DNA from 2 places in the Brotomerdimonas butyrica genome. Region 2 is predicted to be linked to the other one. Evidence: riboswitches for the same ligand, from Rfam matches in the RefSeq annotation. Region 2 holds a riboswitch; the other holds the start of a gene.
The links. A riboswitch is a leader RNA that binds a small molecule or an ion and turns the genes downstream of it on or off. The one in region 2 is predicted to bind thiamine pyrophosphate.
Positions count from the first base shown of each region.

Region 1: it holds a riboswitch for thiamine pyrophosphate, as region 2 does, so the genes downstream of both, thiS (sulfur carrier protein ThiS) here and thiC (phosphomethylpyrimidine synthase ThiC) in region 2, are expected to answer to the same signal.

Region 1 covers NZ_JAOQJP010000002.1:48,437-56,698, reverse strand. Annotated here, with positions in the region: gene OCV59_RS01615 (SipW-dependent-type signal peptide-containing protein) at 1-970, shown strand, start outside; tRNA gene OCV59_RS01610 (tRNA-Ser) at 1,389-1,476, opposite strand; gene OCV59_RS01605 (hypothetical protein) at 2,174-2,431, shown strand; gene OCV59_RS01600 (signal peptidase I) at 2,743-3,237, shown strand; gene OCV59_RS01595 (DMT family transporter) at 3,371-4,420, shown strand; gene crcB (fluoride efflux transporter CrcB) at 4,414-4,782, shown strand; TPP riboswitch at 4,917-5,025, shown strand; gene thiS (sulfur carrier protein ThiS) at 5,403-5,597, shown strand; gene thiF (thiamine biosynthesis protein ThiF) at 5,599-6,243, shown strand; gene OCV59_RS01575 (thiazole synthase) at 6,292-7,065, shown strand; gene thiH (2-iminoacetate synthase ThiH) at 7,104-8,262, shown strand, end outside.
Region 2 covers NZ_JAOQJP010000002.1:163,871-172,132, reverse strand. Annotated here, with positions in the region: gene OCV59_RS02155 (ECF transporter S component) at 1-264, shown strand, start outside; gene aroD (type I 3-dehydroquinate dehydratase) at 389-1,201, shown strand; gene OCV59_RS02145 (energy-coupling factor transporter ATPase) at 1,202-2,035, shown strand; gene OCV59_RS02140 (energy-coupling factor transporter ATPase) at 2,026-2,877, shown strand; gene OCV59_RS02135 (energy-coupling factor transporter transmembrane component T family protein) at 2,874-3,674, shown strand; gene trmB (tRNA (guanosine(46)-N7)-methyltransferase TrmB) at 3,671-4,417, shown strand; gene thiC (phosphomethylpyrimidine synthase ThiC) at 4,654-5,961, opposite strand; TPP riboswitch at 6,061-6,168, opposite strand; gene OCV59_RS02120 (M23 family metallopeptidase) at 6,226-6,876, opposite strand; gene OCV59_RS02115 (pyridoxal phosphate-dependent aminotransferase) at 7,030-8,262, shown strand, end outside.

The DNA of each region.
Region 1 (8,262 bases), 120 kb from region 2:
GTGGAAGAATGCTGTAAACAGTGCCGGCGAAACTATCCTGCTGTCAAAGTATCTTGAGATAGGTATCGCAGAAGGTAAGAATGCTGCAGAAGGCACATATGCAACACGTGAAGAAGCTGCAGCAGCTGCTGCAAATAATATGGTGCCATATGATTCTTATACGAAAGAAAATAAATTACTGCCTGCAGGAGAAAATGCTGAATCAGCCGATTATCTGGCATTCGTAGTTCGTATGCCTGAAACTGTCGGAAATGAGGCAAACTCAGTCAATGGAAATTCTCCGGCGATCCGATTCAATTTAGCCTTGACTGCAACACAGGCAAGTCATGAAAGTGACAGCTTCAATAATAAGTATGATGAAAATGTACCATACCCGATTATTGGAGAAGATGTACCTGGCACCGGCACGGCCTTATATAATGAATTACAGAAGCAAAACCCTGACATCCTGCTTGGAGGAGATGCAAGTCGTTATTACGGATGGTTTGTAAATTATAAGACAGCGATCGATCTGAATGGCAATACATTGTCGAAAACCGGCAGTCAGCCATTGTTCGATGTTGAAAATAATGGGGACTTGACTATTAAAGGAAAAGGTACGGTAGATGCCTCTAAGGCATCAGATGGTGCTACTGCAGTCACAGTAGAGTCTGGCGGAAAGGTAACAATAGAAGACGGAACATTTATTGGTAAAGCAGGAAACAGCTGTATTTATGATGCCGGTGGTACCATCATCATCAAAGGCGGTTTATTCAAGTGTGAAGGTCCGGATAATAATGGCAAATATTATGTACTGAACCAGAATAATAAAACTCACGGCACGATAACTGTAACAGGCGGCACGTTCGTGAACTATGATCCAAGTACCGGAGATGATAACCTCGGTGGAAGTTTCGTACCGCAAGGCTATAAGGTAGTTTCTGAAACGAAGGCAAACGGCGACATCTGGTATACAGTTGTGGCAGAATAGCCGCTATTACATCATATGCCATGTTTTGCAGACAAAAATTATATTTAAAAGCTGAAACAAATATACCCGCTGTCGACTGCAGTAAAACGTCGACAGCGGGTGTTTTCTATAAATAAAGATACAGTTTTAATTGAAGTCTCTGCAGTAGCACTGATATATTCTGACTTTTATTCAACTTTGATATATTTCTCAGTTCATTCAGTGCATATGTCGGAACTGTCCTGGATTTGTCAACTATTTAAGTTTTCCGGGCTTTTTTGCTGAATTTCATCCCATATCTTTATGCACCGGAGAGCCTATTATAGGGTCCGGAGAGCACCTTTTTGCCATTTTTTTATGGGATGGATTCGTCTATATAAAAACGTGAAAAACGTTGAAATTTCAATAAAAAAGAGACCTGAAACAGGTCTCTGAATTCTGGCGGAGGACACGGGACTCGAACCCGCGGGGCTGTTACACCTTACTCGCTTTCCAGGCGAGCTCCTTAGCCACTCGGTCAATCCTCCGTATTTATTGTTATGACTGCAGCCTGCCGAAAGCCTGCAGTTTTTATATTTCTGCGCTAGCGACCGCATATCAGTCGGCAACGCAAGATACCTATATAATATAACAAAAAAAGGTGAGGTATGCAAGGAGATTCTTGATTTAGCGTCATTGCTAATTTAGCGGTGTCGTCATTGATCTGTCTGATCTGCATGCTGCCCATTTCGTCAAAAATGCGGCGGCAGATCTTTTATGTGATTGCGCATATTTTTCTATTGTGGACTTTGTGCATCGAGTTTGTCACAGCTGTTTCAGCCGAAAGTACATGATATAGCAGGTGTCATGGCTGAAAAAAGGAAATTATATGCTTGCAAAATCAAGTGAGAGTTTTGTCATCGTCATGTAAAATGCGTAGCTATGGTTTGAGTTTACAATTTTCAGCCACGTCAGCCCATGAATGAACGGTGTATGGCTGAAATTATCCCACGGTCTGCAAGTTAGTTGTGGGTACCCCGGACTATAAGCATATTGCAAAGACTCCGATTTCCAGTTTTCCGCCATTTGCATAATGCAGACATGGATTTATGGCTGAAACAGCTGTGTCAGAGCTCAGAGCTTGCAGTCTGGCAGAACGATCGAGTTACCAGATGAACATTTTTTTAGTTTATAAGAGCCTTACAGAAATTTATATTGACAGAACAATACGGGGGGAGTATTAAAATGCAATGTTCAGATATTAAATCAGAGGTAGCATATAAGGTGGGAAAAAGAGATCCTTTGGAAAGGAAAGACATACCTGCAACTGCAGTCAAAATGCATATAGATGTTGCAGAAATAATGAAACAAAATGATCGTTATGACACAGAGCAGGAACAGCAGGAAACGCCTGAACAGACTGCTCTGCCAGGGATAACAGAGGAACCTGAAACCGGAGACCTGCATGAGAAGCATGAAGCTAAAGATGAATCGAAAGAGTAAAATGCACTGAGTAGGGCGCTCGATTTTATGTCCATATTGCTAAAAGACGAATGACAATACTTATATATCTGAAAAATCCAGGAACGCGCATACTTTACATAAAAACCAGTCCCCAAATTCACATCTACATGTACCTCCCCAAAATCCCTATTGACATCCTGGTAAAAAAAGGATATTATTGACATGGGATAATTTGGAAAATATCTGCGCGCCGTCATCCGGGCATGCAGATAATGGATCAAAGGGGGTAATCTACGATGCATAAAAGAGATGGTTTTTGCGTACGGGGAAGACAGCGCAAGGTGTTGGATTTGATTTTTACGTTTATCACGGTAGCGATTATTGTTATTTCAGGGGTGGCTCTGCTGGGGCAGCTGGCGGGTCTTCATCTGTACAGCGTGGAGAGTGGGAGCATGACTCCGGAGTATCCGGTGGACTCGCTGATAATAGTGCGGGAAGTCGAGCCGGAAAGCATACAGCCGGGGGATGTCATAACTTTCGTGGCCAATGCAGACGGAATGGTAGTGACACATCGGGTGGTATCGGCAGATCCTGTCCAGCAGACTTTTACAACAAAGGGCGATGCCAATGATGTCAACGATGCGGTGCCGGTGCTCTGGAAGAACACTGTGGGTAAAGTGGTATTCGGGATACCGCTGCTGGGCGGACCTTTTTCGGTAGTGAGTGCTAAGGGCTGTCGATGGCTCATGACAGGCATTGCAGCAGTTTTCCTGTTGCTGTCGCTGGGCCGCAGTTTTTACAGGGATCGGAAAGAAAACAAAGGTGCAGCGGAAAGCGATACATGAGTTATCGGATCGAATGAGCCGACGCCCTGTCGCTATGTGCTGTGTCCTGTCACCGTGTGGCCACGCATATTGCGAAAACCGCCGATTTATGGTATATTTTTGAAGTAACTATATTATGCATTCGAGGTGGGCTATGAAAAAACTGATGTTGATCATTCCGGTGATGTCGGGGGTTTTGTGGGGGTCTGCGGGGATCTTTGTCAGGACTCTGTCGGCGTTTGGATTTGACAACTTTACAATAATTACTTCAAGATTCCTGCTTGCGGCGGTGATCCTGTTTGTCGGGATAATGGCAGTCGACAGGTCGATGCTGAAAGTTAGACCGAAAGACATATGGATATTTGCGATGAGCGGTATCTTCGGCATGCTGGGACTCAATCTCTGCTACAATCAGGCGATAAACCAGATCTCGCTGTCGCTCGCGGCAGTGTTGCTGAGCATGTCGCCGATTTTCGTGATGATCCTTGCGGCAGTTATCCTGCGGGAAAAGGTCACAATGCGAAAGATAGCATGCAGTGCTCTGGCGATCGCCGGGTGTGTGCTGGTAAGTGGCATTCTCGAATCATCATCTGGGATAAAAGTGTCGGCATATGGGGCGCTCGCGGGGATCGCAGCAGCGTTGTTTTACGCGATATACAGCATATTCTCGAAAGTGGCGATGAAACAGCATTACAATGTGTTCACGATAACGTTTTACAGTCTGATCGCGGGAGTGATACTGATGCTGCCGTTCACGGACTGGCAGACGATCGGTGAATTTGTTGCGGTGTCGCCGGTGAAGGACTCTGTGTTCCTGGTGCTCAATGCGCTTTGCACATCAGTGTTGCCGTATGTGCTGTTCACGTTCTCGCTGACGTATATAGATGCAGGTCGGGTTTCGATACTGGCGGCAGGCGGGGAGCCGTCCGCAGCGATGATTTTCGGACTGATTTTTTATGAGGAAGTGCCGTCGGTGCTGTCATTGTGCGGAATTGCGGTGACGATATTAGCACTGTGGCTGCTTTGCAAGCCGCCGAAGGTTCGCGAGTCCGGAGCGGATAAAATCGCGGCTGATCCCGCAGGAGTTTCTGCGGTGGATTTTGTAGGGGCTTCTGCATCTGATTCGGCAGTGGCTTCTGCGTCTGACCCTGCAAAGGCTTCTGTGTCTGATCCTGAAACCGCAGAAGGAGGAAAATCGTGCTGATAAATTGTCTGGCGGTTGGTGCGGGCGGCTTCATCGGATCAGTTTTCAGGTATCTGGTTGGTCTGATCCCGTTTTTGAATAAAAGTGATATCCCGTTTCAGACGCTTGCTGTAAATGTCATAGGTGCGGTGATGATCGGGATGATCGTGCAGGCGGCCGAGTCGTACGGCAATCTGAACGGACCGTGGCTGCTGTTCCTGAAGGTAGGCATATGCGGCGGATTCACTACTTTCTCGACATTTTCGCTGGAGGCTCTGGGGCTTTTGCAAAGCGGCAGAGCGCTGATGTTCGGGATATACGTGGCGGCGAGTCTTGTCCTCTGCATAGGAGGAGTCTTTGCCGGAAAGATGCTGGTCAGCTGAGCGCCGGTGTCAGAGAGCTCAGATGCCAGTGATATATTATCGGGACATACGCGGCGCAGCGTTTTGCAGAATGGCATTGTAATTGCATAAAACTGCTTGCATTTACAGGGGAGTAGAGTTATAATAATTGCGACAATTGAACAGCGGGGAGCTTGTAGTACAGGCTGAGAGGAAGGTGAGACCTTCGACCCATTACCTGATTTGGATAATGCCAACGTAGGGAAGACTGTAAATACAAGAATATTTTTTATACGTGAGTATTTCGGGAAGTTGCCTATGAGGTAACTTCCCGTTTTTTGTACAGTCTGTAATGGTGAGTGCAGATTACCAAAATTTTCGGTGTTTCCATATAGCTTTTGGTATTTTATCGCGATATCAGGTATATACAGGAAGAGTGATTACCAAGAATGAAGAGCGGATGGGTATCTTTTGGTGATTTTATTATGCAAAAGTGCAGTTTTTCCTTAAAAAATTACCAACATGGGCAACCTGCAATGCGATTTTTGGTAAACGCCTGTTGCCAGAGCGCGTTTTTTTGCTGAAATTTGCTAAAAGAATCTAGCAAAATGCAGATTCTTGGTAAACGCCCGCTGTTCAGTCCAATACAGGAGGTGTGGAGCATGGTAAAAATAAATGGCGCGGCCTGCGATGCGGCAGGGAAGACCGTGGCAGAGTACCTGCAGGGTACGGATTATGATATCAGGCGTATCGCGGTCGAAAGAAACGGCGAGATCGTCCCGAAGGCACAGTACGAAAATGTGAAGATCGAGGACGGCGATACACTGGAAGTAGTGAGTTTTGTGGGAGGTGGCTGATTTGAGAGAGAATATCCCTACAGAAGAGGAAATGCGCGCGGCGCTGATAGAGCGTCACGGCGAGGAGATCCAGCAGCGGTTTGCAGCAGCGTCCGTAGCAGTGTGCGGCCTGGGAGGTCTGGGATCGAACATCGCGATCGCACTGGCGAGAGCCGGAGTCGGACATCTGCATCTGATCGATTTTGACAGAGTCGACATTTCCAATCTCAACAGGCAGCAGTACGAAGCCGCGCAGATCGGACATTACAAGACCGAAGCGCTCGCGGTGAACCTGCGAAAGATCGCACCGTACATAAAAATCACGACGGATACCGTCAGGATAACAGCGGAGAATGCGACCGAGCTGCTGCAAGGTGAGGAGATAATATGCGAAGCGTTTGATTCGGCGGAAGCCAAGGCGATGCTGGTGAACCATGTGCTCGAAAACATGAGCGACCGATACCTCGTTTCAGGCTCGGGTATGGCGGGCATCGACTCCGCAAACCTGATAAAGACCAGGAAACTGATGGACAGATTCTACCTGTGCGGAGACGGGGTCAGCGATGTCGGAGATGGACTCGGGCTTTTTTCAGCAAGAGTGCTTGTCTGCGCTGCACACCAGGCGACGATGATACTGAGGATAATCGCAGGGCTGACGGAAGCGTGAGCTTTTGCATAAAACATAAAATACAAAACACGAAAGAAGGTATAAAGGATGAATACAAAAGACGAACTGATAATAGGGGGACACAGCTTCAGCTCCAGATTCATACTGGGATCAGGCAAATATTCCCTCAATCTGATAGAGGCAGCGGTGAAAGACGCTGGAGCGGAGATCATAACGCTGGCGGTGCGCCGCGCCAACACAAAAGACGAAGAAAATATCATGGACTATATCCCGGAAAACGTCACTCTGCTGCCGAACACTTCCGGCGCACGAGATGCGGAAGAAGCGGTGAGGATCGCAAGACTGGCCAGAGAGCTGGGCTGCGGAGATTTCGTAAAGATCGAGATAATGCGAGATTCAAAATACCTGCTGCCGGACAACAGTGAGACGGTGAAAGCGACGGAGATCCTTGCAAAGGAAGGCTTCATAGTGATGCCGTACATGTATCCGGACCTCAATACAGCCAGAGACCTGGTGGACGCAGGAGCTGCAGCAGTGATGCCGCTGGCATCGCCGATCGGTTCTAACAAAGGGCTCGCGACGAAAGAATTCATACAGATCCTGATAAACGAGATAGATCTTCCGATCATCGTCGACGCAGGCATCGGCAGACCGTCACAGGCATGCGAGGCAATGGAAATGGGCGCAGCAGCTATAATGGCGAACACCGCGCTGGCAACGGCAGGCGATCTGCCGCTGATGGCATCGGCATTCAGACAGGCGATAGAAGCAGGCAGAAAAGCGTATCTTTCAGGACTCGGCAGAGTACTGCTCAGAGGCGCGGCAGCGTCAGATCCGCTTACAGGCTTTCTTAGAGATTAGGGGGCGGCATCATGCAAAACAACAGTGAAGAAAAGAAAATGACCGGCCCTCAGGACATTCAGGAACAGCCGAAGCAGACCGCACAGAAAAACGATTTTTTCATAGACTCGGCGAATCTTTCCGAGGCTGCACTCGAAAAAAAGCACAGACTTGAAAACGACCCGTCTTCAAGAAAAAACCACATGGAATACATGCCGGACATGGAGCAGATCGACACCGGCATCCGCGACAAAGTGATGGAACAGATGGAGTCTTACGACTACAGCCGCTACACCGCGCGTGACGTCAGGAACGCGCTCGACCACGAATACTGCACAGTCGAAGACTTCAAAGCCCTCCTGTCACCGGCTGCAGAACCTTTCCTCGAGGAAATGGCGCAGAAAGCCAGACTGGAGACCAGAAAGCACTTCGGCAACAGCGTTTACCTGTTCACGCCGCTTTACATAGCGAATTACTGTGAAAACTACTGCGTTTACTGCGGTTTCAACTGCTACAACGACATAACCAGAATGAAGCTCGACTTCGACCAGATCGAGCACGAGATGAAGATAATAGCGGACTCGGGAATGGAAGAGATCCTGATCCTCACCGGCGAAAGCCGCGGCAAGAGCGACGTGAAATACATCGGTGAGGCATGCCGCATCGCCCGCAAATATTTCAGGATGATCGGCCTCGAGATATACCCGGTCAACACAGACGACTACAGATACCTGCGCGAGTGCGGAGCCGACTATGTCACCGTGTTCCAGGAGACATACGACCCCGACAAGTACGAAACGCTCCATCTGATGGGGCATAAGAGAGTGTGGCCGTACAGATTCGAAGCACAGGAGAGAGCACTGATGGGCGGCATGCGAGGCGTTGGATTTTCAGCACTCCTGGGACTTTCGGATTTCAGAAAGGACGCGCTCGCGACAGCACTGCACGTATATTACCTGCAGAGAAAATACCCGCATGCGGAAATGTCGCTGTCATGTCCGCGACTCAGGCCGATCGTAAACAACGACAAGATAAATCCGCTGGACGTCCACGAAAAACAGCTCTGCCAGATACTTTGCGCGTACAGGATATTCCTGCCGTTCGCGGGGATCACCGTATCATCGCGAGAAAGCGAAAGCTTCAGGAACGGCATAGTGAAGATCGCAGCGACCAAAGTGTCGGCAGGAGTTTCAACGGGTATCGGGGATCATGAGAGCA
Region 2 (8,262 bases):
AAAAAAGAGGATATAAGCTATAAGAAGTTCATGCTCGCGGAGATACTGGGGATGATCGCAGCAGGCATATTCATGGTGGCGGGATATTACGTGGCGGAAGGCATCATGTACGGCAACTGGGTGGCTCCGGCACTGGGAGTGCCGTGGAACATCGGCCAGTTCGTCGTTGGCATGATACTGGCGACCGTGATAGCTGCAGCACTTTCCAAAACTCCGGCGGCAAGATATTTTACGTATTCACAAAAAATCGTCACAAAGAAATAGTATAATCAGGGAGACAGACATGCGGTACGAGTCAGGATACATACTTACTCGTACTTTTACTTTTAAAAGACTGTCAAAAATGGTAAAATTAAACCCTGTGCAGGGAGAAAAGGGGGGCATGACGATGAATACACTAAAAATAAGAGAAATGTATCTGCAGCCGGGAAGACCCAAGATCGCGATCCCGGTAGTCTCAACAGATCCCGCGGAGATAAAGAACGAATGTGTGGAGATCACGGAGATGCCGTGTGATATGATAGAGTGGCGCGCGGACAAATATCTTAGTGCAGTGCCTGACCTTGAGGAAAAGCTGAAGCAGAAGGAATTCTACCTGGATTCGGTAAAGCTGCTCGACGACATAAACCTGATCGCCGAGGACATACCGATAATCTTTACGATAAGAAGCAGATCCCAGGGCGGGGATGTGCAGCTGTCGGAAGAACACATGGCGGGACTCAGAGGCCTTGCGGCTCAGAGCGGTCTTGTGGATATGGTCGACATAGAGCTGCTTGACGGCAATGGCAGATTCAATGCAGAGATGATAAAAAAACAGGTCGACGAAGTGCATTCGTACGGATGCAAAGTCATAATGTCGCATCATGATTTCGACAGGATGCCGACGCCTGAACAGATGGTGAGCATCGTGAAGACGATGGTACGCATGGGCGCAGACGTCTGCAAGCTGGCGGCGATGTCCTTTACAAAAGAAGACACCGAGCTGCTGCTCAAGACCACTGCATACCTTAACAGGAATATAGATGTGCCGATAGTGATGATAGCCATGGGTGAAGCCGGAAGGCCGGCAAGAGTGGCTGCAGGCAAATACGGTTCGTGCATCACGTTCGCGGCAGGGCTGGACAAGTCTGCGCCAGGGCAGGTGGATGCGTACGCCATGAAAAAGATGCTTGACGATTACTATGGCAGAGAGGAAAAATAGATGGCAGATTTTATCAGGATAAAAAATCTGATATTTGATTATGTAAAGCACGAGGACGGCTCGGCGCACAGGGCTATAGACAACGTCAGCTTCAGCGTCGAGAAGGGGAGCTTCACGGCAGTCATAGGGCAGAACGGATCGGGGAAATCCACGCTTGCCAAGAACATAAACGGACTGCTGGTGCCGACATCCGGGAAGATATATGTCGATGGCATGGATACTTCGGAGCCTGAGCATATATGGGACATACGGCAGAAGGTCGCGATGGTTTTCCAGAATCCGGACAACCAGATCGTATCGTCGATCGTCGAGGACGATGTCGCGTTCGGTCCGGAAAATCTCGGAGTGGATCCTGCGGAGATACGCAGACGTGTGAATGAGGCTCTCAAAGGCGTTGAAATGTATGATTTCAGGAAAAAAGCGCCGCATATGCTCTCCGGCGGACAGAAGCAGAGGATAGCGATAGCAGGGGCAGTGGCGATGGAGCCGGAATGCATAGTGTTCGACGAACCGACCGCGATGCTCGACCCGCGAGGGCGCAAAGAGGTGCTTTCCGTAATAAAGAGGCTCAATGCAAAAGGCATAACCGTGCTGCTGATAACGCATTTCATGGAAGAAGCGGCGCAGGCAGACAGGATCATCGTGATGGACCGCGGTGTGAAAAAGATGGAAGGCACGCCTGACGAGATATTCCGCGATGCGGCGAAGCTCAAGGCTCTCAGCCTGGACGTTCCGCCTGCGGTCGATCTGGCGCTCAGGCTCAGAGAAAAAAATATAGATATTCCGGAAGGCATCTTGACTATAGATGATATGGTGGCGCACTTATGTCGATAGAAGTAAAAGGACTCACTCACATATACAATGAAGGGCTGCCGCACGAATCGGTCGCGCTCGAGGGTGTGACATTCAGTGCGCAGGACGGTCAGCTGGTAGGTATAATAGGTCATACGGGCTCCGGCAAATCCACGCTGGTGCAGCACCTCAACGGTCTGCTGAAGCCGAAGTCGGGATCCATAGTGGTCGGCGGCACCGATATCACGTCAGACGGAGTCGTGATGAGAGATATAAGAAAAAAGATAGGACTGGTTTTCCAGTATCCTGAATATCAGCTGTTTGAGGAAACCGTCGCAAAAGACGTGGCTTTCGGACCTGCGAACCTGGGCCTTTCCGAGGCGGAGATCGATGAATGTGTCAAAGAGGCCATCGAAATGGTCGGACTCGATTACGAGAAAGTCAAAAATGTTTCACCGTTTGAGCTTTCCGGCGGTCAGAAAAGACGTGCGGCGATAGCCGGCGTGATAGCGATGAAGCCTGAAGTGCTTATACTGGACGAGCCTACGGCGGGACTGAATCCGAAGGCGCATGCTGATATCCTGAATATGGTGGAGACGATACACCGAAAATCGAAGAATATAATCTTCCTCGTTTCTCACAATATGAATGATATCGCGAGTATGTCCGACAAGGTGCTGGTGATGAACAACGGCAGACTTGTGATGGACGGGACTCCGGCGGAAGTCTTTTCGCGCGAGGAGGAGCTCAAGTCCATGGGGCTGGCGCTGCCTGATTCGATGGAGATCATGATGCGGCTCAAAAAAGCCGGCATGGATATAAACACTGACTGCCTGACGATGGATGAAGCGGCAGAAGAGATAGCGAAGGTACTGGCAAAATGATAAGAGATATCACCCTGGGACAGTATTATCCCGGAAGTTCATATATACACAGACTCGACCCGAGAGTGAAGATAATGGCTACGCTGTTCTATATCGTAGCTCTGTTCGTGGTCGACGATTTTATTGGATTCGGTATAGCTTTCATCGGACTTGCGGTGACGATAGCGATATCGAAAGTGCCGCTGAAATTCATACTGAGAGGTCTGAAACCGGTATTTCTGATAATCGCGTTCACGTTCCTGATAAACATGTTCATGGTCAGGGGCGAAGTGCTCGTGTCGTTCTGGTTCCTCTCGATAACCAGAGAAGGGCTGCGTACCGCGGTATTCATGGCCGTGCGTCTGGTGCTGCTGATAATCGGTTCGTCTCTGCTGACGCTGACGACGAAGCCGATAAGCCTTACCGACGGTATAGAAGCGCTGCTTTCGCCGTTCAAGAGATTCGGACTTCCCGCTCACGAGCTGGCGATGATGATGACGATAGCGCTCAGATTCATACCGACGCTCCTCGAGGAGACAGATAAGATAATGAAAGCACAGCAGGCCAGGGGCGCCGATTTTGAAAGCGGCAATCTCCTGCGCAGAGCGAAGGCGCTGGTGCCTATACTTGTGCCGCTTTTCATAAGCGCTTTCAGGATCGCCCAGGATCTCGCGATGGCTATGGAGGCGAGATGCTACGGCGGCAATATACAGCGTACGAGAATGAACGGCATGAAGCTGGAAAAGCGCGACCTGGCGGCGTCGCTGGTGTTTGCGGCATTCATCGCGGTAATAGTGCTGGAGAGGATTTTCATATGAGACAGCGAAAAGCAAAAGATCTTGACAAGAGGCTGCAGGAATGCAGTGCATATATGATAGAAAAGCCGCAGTCGGCTGACAGCCGGCGCGGATCGGAGTGTCTGCGTGAAGGAAAGCGCAGCGGCGCGGAAAGCAGCGGAGCTGATGCTGCAGCACACGAGCATGATCCTGCGATGGACTATTTCGGCCCTGACAGGGAAGGGCGCGAGCTTTTTCTTGAGATAGGCTGCGGAAAAGGGCAGTTCATCACCAGCAAGGCGATGGACCATCCTGAAGCGGATTTCATCGCGATAGAGGGTCAGGAGACCGTGATACTGCGTGCGCTCGAAAAGGCGAAGGAGCTCGATGGAGATACGGGGCGACTTTCCAATCTCAGGTTCGTGCTGACATTCGTGCATTCGATGGACGAGCTTTTTTATGAAAACCAGCTGTCGGGGATATATCTCAATTTCAGCGATCCGTGGCCGAAGGCGCGTCATGAAAAGCGCAGGCTCACGTACAGAGACAGGCTGAGAGATTATGCCTGGGCGCTGAAGCCGGGCGGATTCGTGGAAGTGAAGACGGACAATGACGCGCTGTACGATTTTACACTTGAAGAGATAGAGGCTGCGGGCTATCAGATCACAGAGCAGACCAGAGATCTGCACAGCAGCAGCTTCGAGTCGAAGAACACGACTACCGAATACGAAGACAAATTCAGCGGACGCGGAAAGAATATAAATTACGTGAAGTTCACGGTCTGAGCGGATCGACCGGATGGATCGCGTGACCGCGATGTCAGAACATAAAAAACGAACAATAAAACGGGAGTGCATTTAAAGTATGCATTCCCGTTTTTTCGCGTGTTGCCGGTACGGCCGATTTCACAGATCCTTGACCATGCATGCGTGGAGAATTCTCGTCATGCGTGTCAGCGAGTGTCAGCGATCCCGGTCGTTCATGCGCTGACCGCATATGGCATCAGCGTGATACCCGTCGACTAAAGGATGTCGATCGTCTCTCCCGCGAGAGCCTTGTTCATGCTGCGGACTGCGCAGAACTTTCCGCACATGCTGCATGTATCGCTGTGATCCTCCTCAGGGCTTCTGCTGTCACGGATGGCTTTTGCAGTCACGGGATCCAGAGCACATTCGAACTGCGCATCCCAGTCGAGATTCCTTCTGGCGTCCCCCATCCTGTCATCTATATCCCTTGCTCCCGGAATCCCCTTTGCGATATCAGCAGCATGGGCAGCTATCTTTGAAGCGATGATCCCCTGCTTTACATCGTCGACATTCGGCAGAGCCAGGTGTTCAGCCGGTGTCACGTAGCACAGGAAAGCTGCGCCGTGCATCGCAGCAACAGCGCCGCCTATAGCAGCGGTGATGTGGTCGTAGCCCATGGCGATGTCAGTAACGAGAGGTCCGAGCACATAGAACGGAGCACCCATGCAGAGCGTTTCCTGGACCTTCATGTTTGCAGCGATCTGATCGAGAGGCACATGTCCCGGACCTTCGACCATTACCTGGACGTTGTGATCCCATGCGCGCTTTGTCAGTTCTCCGAGCCTTACGAGCTCCTCGATCTGACACACGTCAGTGGCGTCTGCGAGACATCCCGGACGGCATGCGTCTCCGAGCGAGATAGTGACATCGTGCTTTTCGCATATATCGAGTATCTCATCGTAATATTCGTAGAACGGATTCTCCTCGCCGGTCATGCTCATCCATGCGAAGACAAGACTTCCTCCTCTGCTGACGATATTCGTCTTTCTCTTGTGTTTCTTGATCTGATCGATCGTTTTTCTCGTGATACCGCAGTGGAGCGTGACGAAATCGACTCCGTCCTCAGCGTGCAGACGGATCACATCGATGAAGTCCTTTGCGGTGAGAGTCGCGAGGTCGCGCTGATAGTGTATGACGCTGTCGTATACCGGTACCGTACCGATGATGACCGGACACTCGGCAGTCAGCTTCTGTCTGAACGGCTGTGTGTTGCCGTGGCTCGAAAGATCCATGATCGATTCTGCGCCCATCTCTACGGCGTGCATCACCTTCTGCATCTCCAGATCGTAATCCTTGCAGTCTCTCGAAACCCCGAGATTCACGTTTATCTTGGTTCGCAGCATGCTGCCGATACCCTCCGGATCGAGGCATTTGTGAGCCTTGTTGGCGCATATCGCCACCTTGCCCTCGGCAACCAGCTTCTGCAGCTTTTCAGCCGGCATGTTTTCCTTCTCGGCAACAGTCATCAGTTCAGGTGTGAATATCCCTTTTCTTGCAGCGTCCATCTGTGTTGTGTAATTCATTGTATCCTCCTTGTTTCTTCGTGGATATAGAAAAAAGTGCATGCACCTGAGGTACATACACTTCTGTAATAAGCATATTCCATATGTGATACATAATGTAAAACATATATCAATATTTTTCCTACGTTGGCATTATCCACATCAGGTTCATGGGTCGGAACTCTGGTTCCCTCTCAGCCTGTTACACAAGCTCCCCGTTATTTAGTTCACGCATTTATTATAGTCGTATCGTCACGCTTGTCAAGAGGTAAAATGTCTGCGGCACTATAACCCCTGTATATAGTTTCGCGGATCGTCAGGCTCGCTGCCATTGCGTATCTCGAAATGAAGATGGTCGTCTTCTTCGAATTCAAAAAGCGAAGTCCGGCCGATCCGGCCGATAGTGTCGCCCTTCGAGACTATCTCCCCGAGCTCGATCAGATCATTTTTAGCCAGATTGCCGTATACGGAAATGATACCGTTTCCGTGATTTATTTCAACTGTGATACCCAGCCTGTCATCTTCGTCTATGCGCGTCACTGTTCCGGATGCGCATGCACTGACGGTCGTTCCGGATGGAGCTGCGATATCGATGCCGCTGTGAGTCATGTACTGATCGAGAGTTTTGTGATATACAGGCATATCCATGGAATAATCCATGATGATATCGCCGGTAACGGGAACAATAAATGATGATCCGTCTGTTTCCCCGCTGTTTTCCGAAGTGTCTCTGCTGTCTACTATGTTCTGCGATGCTTCTGTGCTTTCGTCGACAGCCTTTTCCTTGACGACGTCTGCGGCTTTTTCCGACTGCATATTGTCGTGAACTTTGTCGATGCTGGCTTTCACGACAAAAATAGAAACTATCGCCATAAGACAAAAGCATAACACCAGAGCGGCAGCAGGTCTGTCTTTTTGTTTTTTATCCTGTCTCATGTATACCTTACCTCCTGTATTTTTTAGTATCGACAGATACAGGAAAATTAATACTGCTAAAAACAAGTAATTGTGCTATAATTGTATACAGTTTTGGCTGCGCTCGATGCGAGGCGAAACTTAAAACTACGATAAACAAGAGGTGATAAAATTATGGCGGAATATCATTTAGCCAGACAGAACGGAAGAAACATACCACAGGAAGACAAGATCTTCGGAATAAGCAACAGAGCGAAAAAGATGATAGCTGAAGAGGGTGCGGATAAAGTCATCAACGCGACTATAGGTTCGCTGCTCGACGATGACGGCAGACTTATCGTGCTTTCATCAGTCGATAAAGTGTTCAGAGAGCTCGATCCTCAGGATTATGCGGATTATGCTCCGATAGGCGGGACACCTGCATTCAGAGAAGCTGTAAAGAAGGCAGCTTTCGGATCATATGAGCCAAAGGGATTTACGGAAGCGGTAGCTACTCCCGGCGGTACAGGCACGCTCAGAAACGTGATAGCTAATTATTCCGAACCCGGAGATAAAATCATCACCTCAGACTGGCACTGGGCGCCATACAATACTATCGCGGGCGAGATAGGCAGAAGCGTTGCGACATTCGAGCTTTTTACAGCGGACAGGAAGTTCAACTGGGAATCGTTCAGGGAAACTGTGAACGGGCTTCTGGAAAGCCAGCAGAGCCTCGTCGTGATACTGAACACGCCGGCGCACAATCCTACTGGATATTCGCTGACGCTCGAGGACTGGGACAACGTGGTCAGAGTACTCACAGAAGCGGCAGAGACGGGAAAAGCGATAGCGCTGGTAGTGGATGCCGCATATATAGATTTCGCAGGAGACGAGGAAGAATACAGAAGATTCCTGCCGAAGCTCGAGGAGCTTCCTGCAAACGTGCTTCCGATCATAGCGTACAGCCTTTCCAAGACATATACGCTTTACGGAACGAGATGCGGCGCGATGATCTGCATGGCGAAGACGAAAGAGATCGCGGATGAATTCAGGCGTGTGTGCGAATATTCGTCGAGAGGATCATGGTCGAACAGCGCCAGAGTGGGTCAGGTGATACTTTCGAAGATATATGCCGACAAGGAGCTGCTCAGGAAGGTCGACGAGGAGCGCGCATACTACAGAGATATGCTGCTCGCAAGAGGCAGAGCTTTCGAGGAAGAGGCGGAAAAGGCCGGCCTGGAGACTGTTCCTTTCGATGCGGGATTCTTCGTGTCGATACCGTGCGACGATCCTGATGCGATCAGCGCAGAGCTGGAAAAGCAGGGGCTGTTCATAGTTCCTCTTGCAAAGGGCCTCAGAGTTTCGGTCGCTTCGGTTTCAGAAGAGAAGTGCAGGAAGATACCTGCGATGATCAAAGCGGCAATGGAC